DNA from 2 places in the Bacillus sp. LJBS17 genome. Region 2 is predicted to be linked to the other one. Evidence: a T-box and tRNA genes for the amino acid it is inferred to sense, from the RefSeq annotation. Region 2 holds a T-box; the other holds one or more tRNA genes.
The links. The T-box of region 2 lies ahead of trpS (tryptophan--tRNA ligase). A T-box ahead of a tRNA ligase gene usually reads a tRNA of that ligase, here a tRNA-Trp.

Region 1: it encodes a tRNA-Trp, which carries the amino acid that the T-box ahead of trpS (tryptophan--tRNA ligase) is inferred to sense. The anticodon was not compared.

What each region holds. Positions count from the first base shown of each region.
Region 1 is NZ_CP079759.1:931,189-934,570, forward strand. Features, by position in the region: rRNA gene KXZ66_RS04665 (23S ribosomal RNA) at 1-265, shown strand, start outside; rRNA gene rrf (5S ribosomal RNA) at 378-493, shown strand; tRNA gene KXZ66_RS04675 (tRNA-Asn) at 503-577, shown strand; tRNA gene KXZ66_RS04680 (tRNA-Ser) at 583-674, shown strand; tRNA gene KXZ66_RS04685 (tRNA-Glu) at 709-780, shown strand; tRNA gene KXZ66_RS04690 (tRNA-Val) at 790-865, shown strand; tRNA gene KXZ66_RS04695 (tRNA-Met) at 875-951, shown strand; tRNA gene KXZ66_RS04700 (tRNA-Asp) at 963-1,039, shown strand; tRNA gene KXZ66_RS04705 (tRNA-Phe) at 1,052-1,127, shown strand; tRNA gene KXZ66_RS04710 (tRNA-Thr) at 1,133-1,205, shown strand; tRNA gene KXZ66_RS04715 (tRNA-Tyr) at 1,228-1,312, shown strand; tRNA gene KXZ66_RS04720 (tRNA-Trp) at 1,318-1,391, shown strand; tRNA gene KXZ66_RS04725 (tRNA-His) at 1,416-1,491, shown strand; tRNA gene KXZ66_RS04730 (tRNA-Gln) at 1,501-1,572, shown strand; tRNA gene KXZ66_RS04735 (tRNA-Gly) at 1,622-1,696, shown strand; tRNA gene KXZ66_RS04740 (tRNA-Cys) at 1,702-1,772, shown strand; tRNA gene KXZ66_RS04745 (tRNA-Leu) at 1,780-1,868, shown strand; tRNA gene KXZ66_RS04750 (tRNA-Leu) at 2,133-2,214, shown strand; partial or broken gene spo0M (sporulation control protein Spo0M) at 2,293-3,053, opposite strand; gene KXZ66_RS04760 (hypothetical protein) at 3,195-3,382, shown strand, end outside.
Region 2 is NZ_CP079759.1:1,198,225-1,201,606, forward strand. Features, by position in the region: gene opp4C (oligopeptide ABC transporter permease) at 1-125, shown strand, start outside; gene KXZ66_RS06135 (YjbA family protein) at 330-1,082, shown strand; gene trpS (tryptophan--tRNA ligase) at 1,116-2,108, opposite strand; T-box leader at 2,167-2,382, opposite strand; gene oppA (oligopeptide ABC transporter substrate-binding protein OppA) at 2,853-3,382, shown strand, end outside.

The sequences.
Region 1 (3,382 bases), 270 kb from region 2:
TTTGAGAGGAGCTGTCCTTAGTACGAGAGGACCGGGATGGACGCACCGCTGGTGTACCAGTTGTTCTGCCAAGGGCATCGCTGGGTAGCTATGTGCGGACGGGATAAGTGCTGAAAGCATCTAAGCATGAAGCCCCCCTCAAGATGAGATTTCCCATTCCGCAAGGAAGTAAGATCCCTGAAAGATGATCAGGTTGATAGGTCTGAGGTGGAAGTGTGGCGACACATGGAGCTGACAGATACTAATCGATCGAGGACTTAACCATATTTTTGAATGATGGCACACCTGTTATCTAGTTTTGAGAGAATAAGTTTTTTCGAAAAAACACTTGATTTTCTCAAGAATACATAGTATAATGTTAAATGTCACTGAAATTGTCTGGTGATGATGGCGAAGAGGTCACACCCGTTCCCATGCCGAACACGGAAGTTAAGCTCTTCAGCGCCGATGGTAGTCGGGGGTTTCCCCCTGTGAGAGTAGGACATCGCCAGGCAGACTTCATTCCGCAGTAGCTCAGTGGTAGAGCTATCGGCTGTTAACCGATCGGTCGTAGGTTCGAATCCTACCTGCGGAGCCATTATTGGAGAGCTGTCCGAGTGGTCGAAGGAGCACGATTGGAAATCGTGTAGGCGGTCAACTCCGTCTCAAGGGTTCGAATCCCTTGCTCTCCGCCACTGATACTTATACATAATTACAATTGAAAGTCTGGGCCCGTTGGTCAAGCGGTTAAGACACCGCCCTTTCACGGCGGTAACACGGGTTCGAATCCCGTACGGGTCATTATATGATGGAGGATTAGCTCAGCTGGGAGAGCATCTGCCTTACAAGCAGAGGGTCGGCGGTTCGAGCCCGTCATCCTCCACCATTATATCATCGCGGGGTGGAGCAGTTCGGTAGCTCGTCGGGCTCATAACCCGAAGGTCGCAGGTTCAAATCCTGCCCCCGCAACCAAATTTCAAAATGGTCCGGTAGTTCAGTTGGTTAGAATGCCTGCCTGTCACGCAGGAGGTCGCGGGTTCGAGTCCCGTCCGGACCGCCATTTAAATACTTAGGCTCGGTAGCTCAGTTGGTAGAGCAACGGACTGAAAATCCGTGTGTCGGCGGTTCGATTCCGTCCCGAGCCACCACCTATGCCGGTGTAGCTCAATTGGTAGAGCAACTGACTTGTAATCAGTAGGTTGGGGGTTCAAGTCCTCTTGCCGGCACTGTTTTTTCAAAATTTAATGTGGAGGGGTAGCGAAGTGGCTAAACGCGGCGGACTGTAAATCCGCTCCCTCAGGGTTCGGCAGTTCGAATCTGCCCCCCTCCACCATTTATAGGGGCATAGTTTAACGGTAGAACAGAGGTCTCCAAAACCTCCGGTGTGGGTTCGATTCCTACTGCCCCTGCCAAATTTATGACATCTTGAGATTATGGCGGTTGTGGCGAAGTGGTTAACGCACCAGATTGTGGCTCTGGCACTCGTGGGTTCGATTCCCATCAATCGCCCCATATTATCATTGGGCTATAGCCAAGCGGTAAGGCAACGGACTTTGACTCCGTCATGCGTTGGTTCGAATCCAGCTAGCCCAGTCTCACTTTTTATATCAACTGCATATAATGTATTAAGTCCATTTAAAATGCGGAAGTAGTTCAGTGGTAGAACACCACCTTGCCAAGGTGGGGGTCGCGGGTTCGAATCCCGTCTTCCGCTCCAATTACGGCGGCATAGCCAAGTGGTAAGGCAGAGGTCTGCAAAACCTTTATCCCCGGTTCGAATCCGGGTGTCGCCTTCTTATTGCCGGGGTGGTGGAATTGGCAGACACACAGGACTTAAAATCCTGCGGTAGGTGACTACCGTGCCGGTTCAAGTCCGGCCCTCGGCACCAATTTTACTTACATGGTAAGTTGAATTGGTGTTTGTGTTTTATCATTATAACTAATCATATTAATGATCTACATAAGTAGATCATTTTTTTAATGCTTTGTTTTATCATAACAAGTTAAGTTCCGAGGCCTATTATAAAGCGGCTGTATAGCTAGTCTTTCAACACTTTTATTTTTATTTCCAAAAAAACTTTTTTGAAATACGTTGACACTTTATGAGATCCATGATATAGTTATATTCGTCGGTTAGATACGACGTAAAACTTGCCGGTGTGGCGGAATTGGCAGACGCGCACGACTCAAAATCGTGTTCCTTCTGGAGTGTCGGTTCGACCCCGACCACCGGTATACTGAAAAACCCGTTTCTTAATAGACACGGGTTTTTATTTTTTATTAAAGAAAAGGAGCCGAGGCTCCTTTTTATACTTACTCAGCGTATTGGTCTAAGATCTCTTCTAACACCTCTTCAAGCTCTTCTGCATCTTCAAGCTCTGATTGGCTGAAACGGACGCGTACAAGCTGTTCTCCGTCATTATACATCTCTTCCAGCCATCCTCGCAGTCCTCTTGCCCTGCGGTCGACTTCGAAAATGATTTCCAAACCGTCTTCGTCTAAAAGGAAAATGAGCTCTAATTCATCAAGCATCTGACGATAATATCCGGAAGTCGGAACGAATTCGAATTCTTGAACGAACGGAAGGCGGCGTCGGAAGTAGGGCGCTTGTTCACAGTCTGCTTCGTTAAGACGGAAGCCCAGGTTTTCGATTGCTTCCAGCACATTTTCAATCCGAAAATGCGGTCATGATCGGATTTATCGATACCGCCTTGAATGTCAAGGTCTGTCACCACGGCAACCTCTACTTTCCCTACAGTCATCGGCGTATCTAGAGGCAGAGTGAATGTAAACGGAAATTGATGCTCTTCACCAGGCTGTATGGTAAATGAACCAGTGACCCGGAAAGAATGAATTGTAGCGTATTTCCGGTGCTCTTCATCGTCTTTTACAATGACATACCGTGTGCTAAGCTGTAAATCGATATAACGGATGTCCTGAGCGATTTTTCCGCCTTTGACATGTACCGTTCCCTGTACTTCTTCTCCTGGAAAATATGCGTCTTTTTCTAAAATTGTATCTACTTTTGCAGCTCCAATTCCGGCACTTGCCGCAAGTTTCTTAAAAAATGACATGTTAGATCTTCCCCTTTTTCTTTTTTCTCAACAGATATACGCAAGAAGGAGGAAAAAAGATTCGTTTGATTCATACTTTTTTCCTATTATTCGTCTCGGCCTAGGGACAGACTAAGAATAATATTGAAAATAAAGGAGTGGATGGAAGTGAATAAAGAAAGTTTGGTTGCAGATGAATTACACAGAATGTTTTTGGCTGGTGAGCTGCAAATCACAGTAGAGGAGGATATAAACAATATTTCCGAAAGGCTGAGAAACGGCGATCTCAGTTTAGACCGATTAAGCGGTGAAGACGCGTTTATAAAAGAAACGGTAAATGAGGCTTTAAG
Region 2 (3,382 bases):
CAGTAATGATTCAAGCATGGTGGTACCCGTTATTTCCCGGGCTATTTATTTTAATGACCGTTTTATGCTTCAACTTTGTCGGTGATGGCCTGCGGGATGCGCTTGACCCGAAGAATATTAAATAAAAATGAATATCATATCTGTTATAAAATATCACCAAATCAGAAAAAAGCAGGTCTCCTTTTGTCAGAAAATATACAAAGAGATCTGCTTTTTATGATTCTTGCATAAACCCAGTGATTCCAGATTTCCTCAATCTCTTTGGAATAATTTCTCTATCCCTTGCCTATACTGTGGACAACAGTTTTTATAAAAGTGAGGGGTTAGAGATGTTATTTCTTCATGATGTGTGGGTCAATTGGTTTGAAGGGGAAGAAAATGGCTACAATGTATGCCACTTTCACGAGTGGCGCAAGGAAGATACGGTTGAGCTTTTGGATCAGGTGCCGCTGTTAAGGGTGCCGTCAGTACTGTTTCATTACATAGAAAACGATTTGTCAGAGCTTCCGAAAGGTTTGCTTGAAGACGTACATCAGAAATCGTACATTCGGAAAAATCATGAGCGGACAAAGCTTGAGTATTGTTTTGTCGTAACAGACGGAATCGGCATTTTAGCTGTAGACACGATCGGCTACACGATCCCTGTCAGAAAAAGCCGTCTGATCCCAAGACAGGAGCAGCTCGTTTATGAAATGGTAAAAGATGTAGAGCCTGAAACATATGAATTTGAGCCAAAGAAGCTGGAATCCTCCAAGGAATATCACATCTTATCATTAGCACCAGAACATGTCAGAGGACTTACAAGAAAAGAACGGCAAATTAAGCAGCTGATGTTTATGGCGCTTGACCAATTAAAAGGGCTGAAAAACCGAGCGGAAATTGGCTACTGGTACACAGAGTGGAATCCGCATATGTATGAACAAATCAAAAGGATGAGCTTTGAAGAGATTTGGGACATGCTGTATAACGAAACAATTGAAGGCTGGTCGGACAAGCACCTAGCTTTTTGCGAAAACCTAATAAAAGGACAGCCTTTTTTCGAAAAGCTTTGGGAAATGGAAAACGAATCAAAGGTCAACTAAAAAAACCGCTCTTTGCAAAGAGCGGTTTTTTGATTAGCGTCTTTTTCTTCCAAGACCCATGGCATTCTCCATTTTTTTCAGCATTTTGTTTGCTGTCCGGTTCGCTCGTTCCGCGCCTTCATCAAGAATCCGGTCTAATTCTTCAGATTCTATCAGCTCGTAATAGCGGTCCTGGATCGGTTTTAATGCGTTCACCACGACTTCTGCCAAATCACCTTTAAACTCGCCGTAGCCTTTTCCTTCGTACTTTGCTTCAAGCTCTTCAATTGTCGTATTGCCGAGGATTGAATAAATTGTAAGAAGGTTGGAAACGCCCGGTTTGTTTTCCTTATCAAATTTGACAATGCCTTCAGAATCCGTTACAGCGCTTTTGATTTTCTTTTCAAGCTGCTTCGGCTCATCCAGCAGGGTAATATAAGCTTTCTGGTTCGGATCAGATTTGCTCATCTTCTTCAGCGGATCATTCAGAGACATGATACGTGCACCGACTTTTGGAATTTTCACTTCCGGAATCGTGAAGATGTCGTTGTATTTTTTGTTGAAGCGTTCTGCGAGATTCCGCGTCAGCTCAAGGTGCTGCTTTTGATCCTCACCGACAGGCACAAGATCCGTTCCGTACAGCAGAATATCAGCGGCCATCAGCGGCGGATATGTTAACAGGCCGGAGACGACAGCTTCATTGCCTTTGGATTTGTCCTTAAATTGAGTCATCCGCTCAAGCTCGCCGATATATGCGACACACTGCATCATCCATCCGGCCTGCGCATGCGCGGGGACCTCTGATTGAATAAACAATGTTGCTTTTTCTGGATCAAGTCCGACAGCTAAGTAAAGCGCTGCGAGATTGCGGATATTCTTTCTAAGCTCAAGCCGGTCTTGAGGAACAGTTATCGCATGCTGGTCCACGATGCAAAAATAGCTATTATAATCATGCTGCAGTTCGACAAACTGCTTCATTGCACCGATATAGTTGCCGAGCGTCACTGAGCCGCTTGGCTGAATGCCTGAAAAAATCGTTTGTTTCATGAAAACATCAACCTCATTTCTTAAAACATAATAAAAAAGGCTCATTCTTCCCCTGTAAAAAAGGGACGAATGAACCGTGGTACCACCCTGATTATTCCATTAAAATGAAATCACTCTGACGTTTGTAACGGAGACTGCTCCGGCTGAGCCTACTTTTTTTCCAGTTCGGTCAGCTGCTCCAAAGTCCATTCCACATTGCCCGTTATCTGCTCCCAGCACCGCAGACTCTCTTCAAACAGGTGAAATGTGTACTACTCTTTTTCATAGCAAGCTTTTCTTTTGATTGCTTCATTATAAATCAATTATAACCAATTGTCATCATGAAAAAACATTCTTTTTTCCAGTAAAATTGTAATAATATAAATAACATGCTTGTTGTAAAATCCTTAAATGATAACTGCTATCAGCGTAAAAACAGGCAGATATTATATGTAAAAAGCAATATGGGCAGAAAACACATGAAAAAGTTTTTAATCAATTTATGCTTTAAATGGTAGAAGGATATTATGTTCATGGAAGAAAAACTAACGAAGTTTAAATATTTTAAATTGATAAAATAATATTGCAATAAATTATTTGTTTCATTATAATGAACTTGTTCACTCTATTGTTACAGCTTTTTTACAAAAATAATCAGAAAAGACGGAACAGAATAAAAGTTGTGGAAACTCAGGTTCATTTGTCTGATATTTCTGAGGATTTAGCCGTAAGGAGCTGAAAATTATTATTAGGGGGTTTGCGAATATGAAAAAACGTTGGTCGATTGTCACGTTGATGCTCATTTTCACTCTCGTGCTGAGCGCGTGCGGCTTTGGCGGCAGCGGATCAAACGGTGAAGGGAAAAAGGACAGTAAAGGAAAGACGACACTTAACATTAATATTAAAACTGAGCCGTTCTCCTTACATCCGGGATTGGCAAATGATTCAGTTTCAGGCGGTGTCATCCGTCAGACTTTTGAAGGATTGACACGCATCAATGCAGATGGGGAGCCTGAAGAAGGCATGGCATCCAAAATCGAAACAAGCAAGGACGGTAAAACATATACATTCACTATTCGTGATGGTGTGAAATGGTCTAATGGAGACCCTGTAACAGCACAAGATTTTGAATATGCTTGGAAATGGGCGCTTGACCCTAATAATGAATCACAATACGCTTACCAGCTCTACTACATAAAAGGTGCTGAAGCGGCGAATACCGGAAAAGGCAGCCTAGACGATGTGGCAGTAAAAGCTGTGAATGACAAAACGCTGAAGGTTGAATTAAATAACCC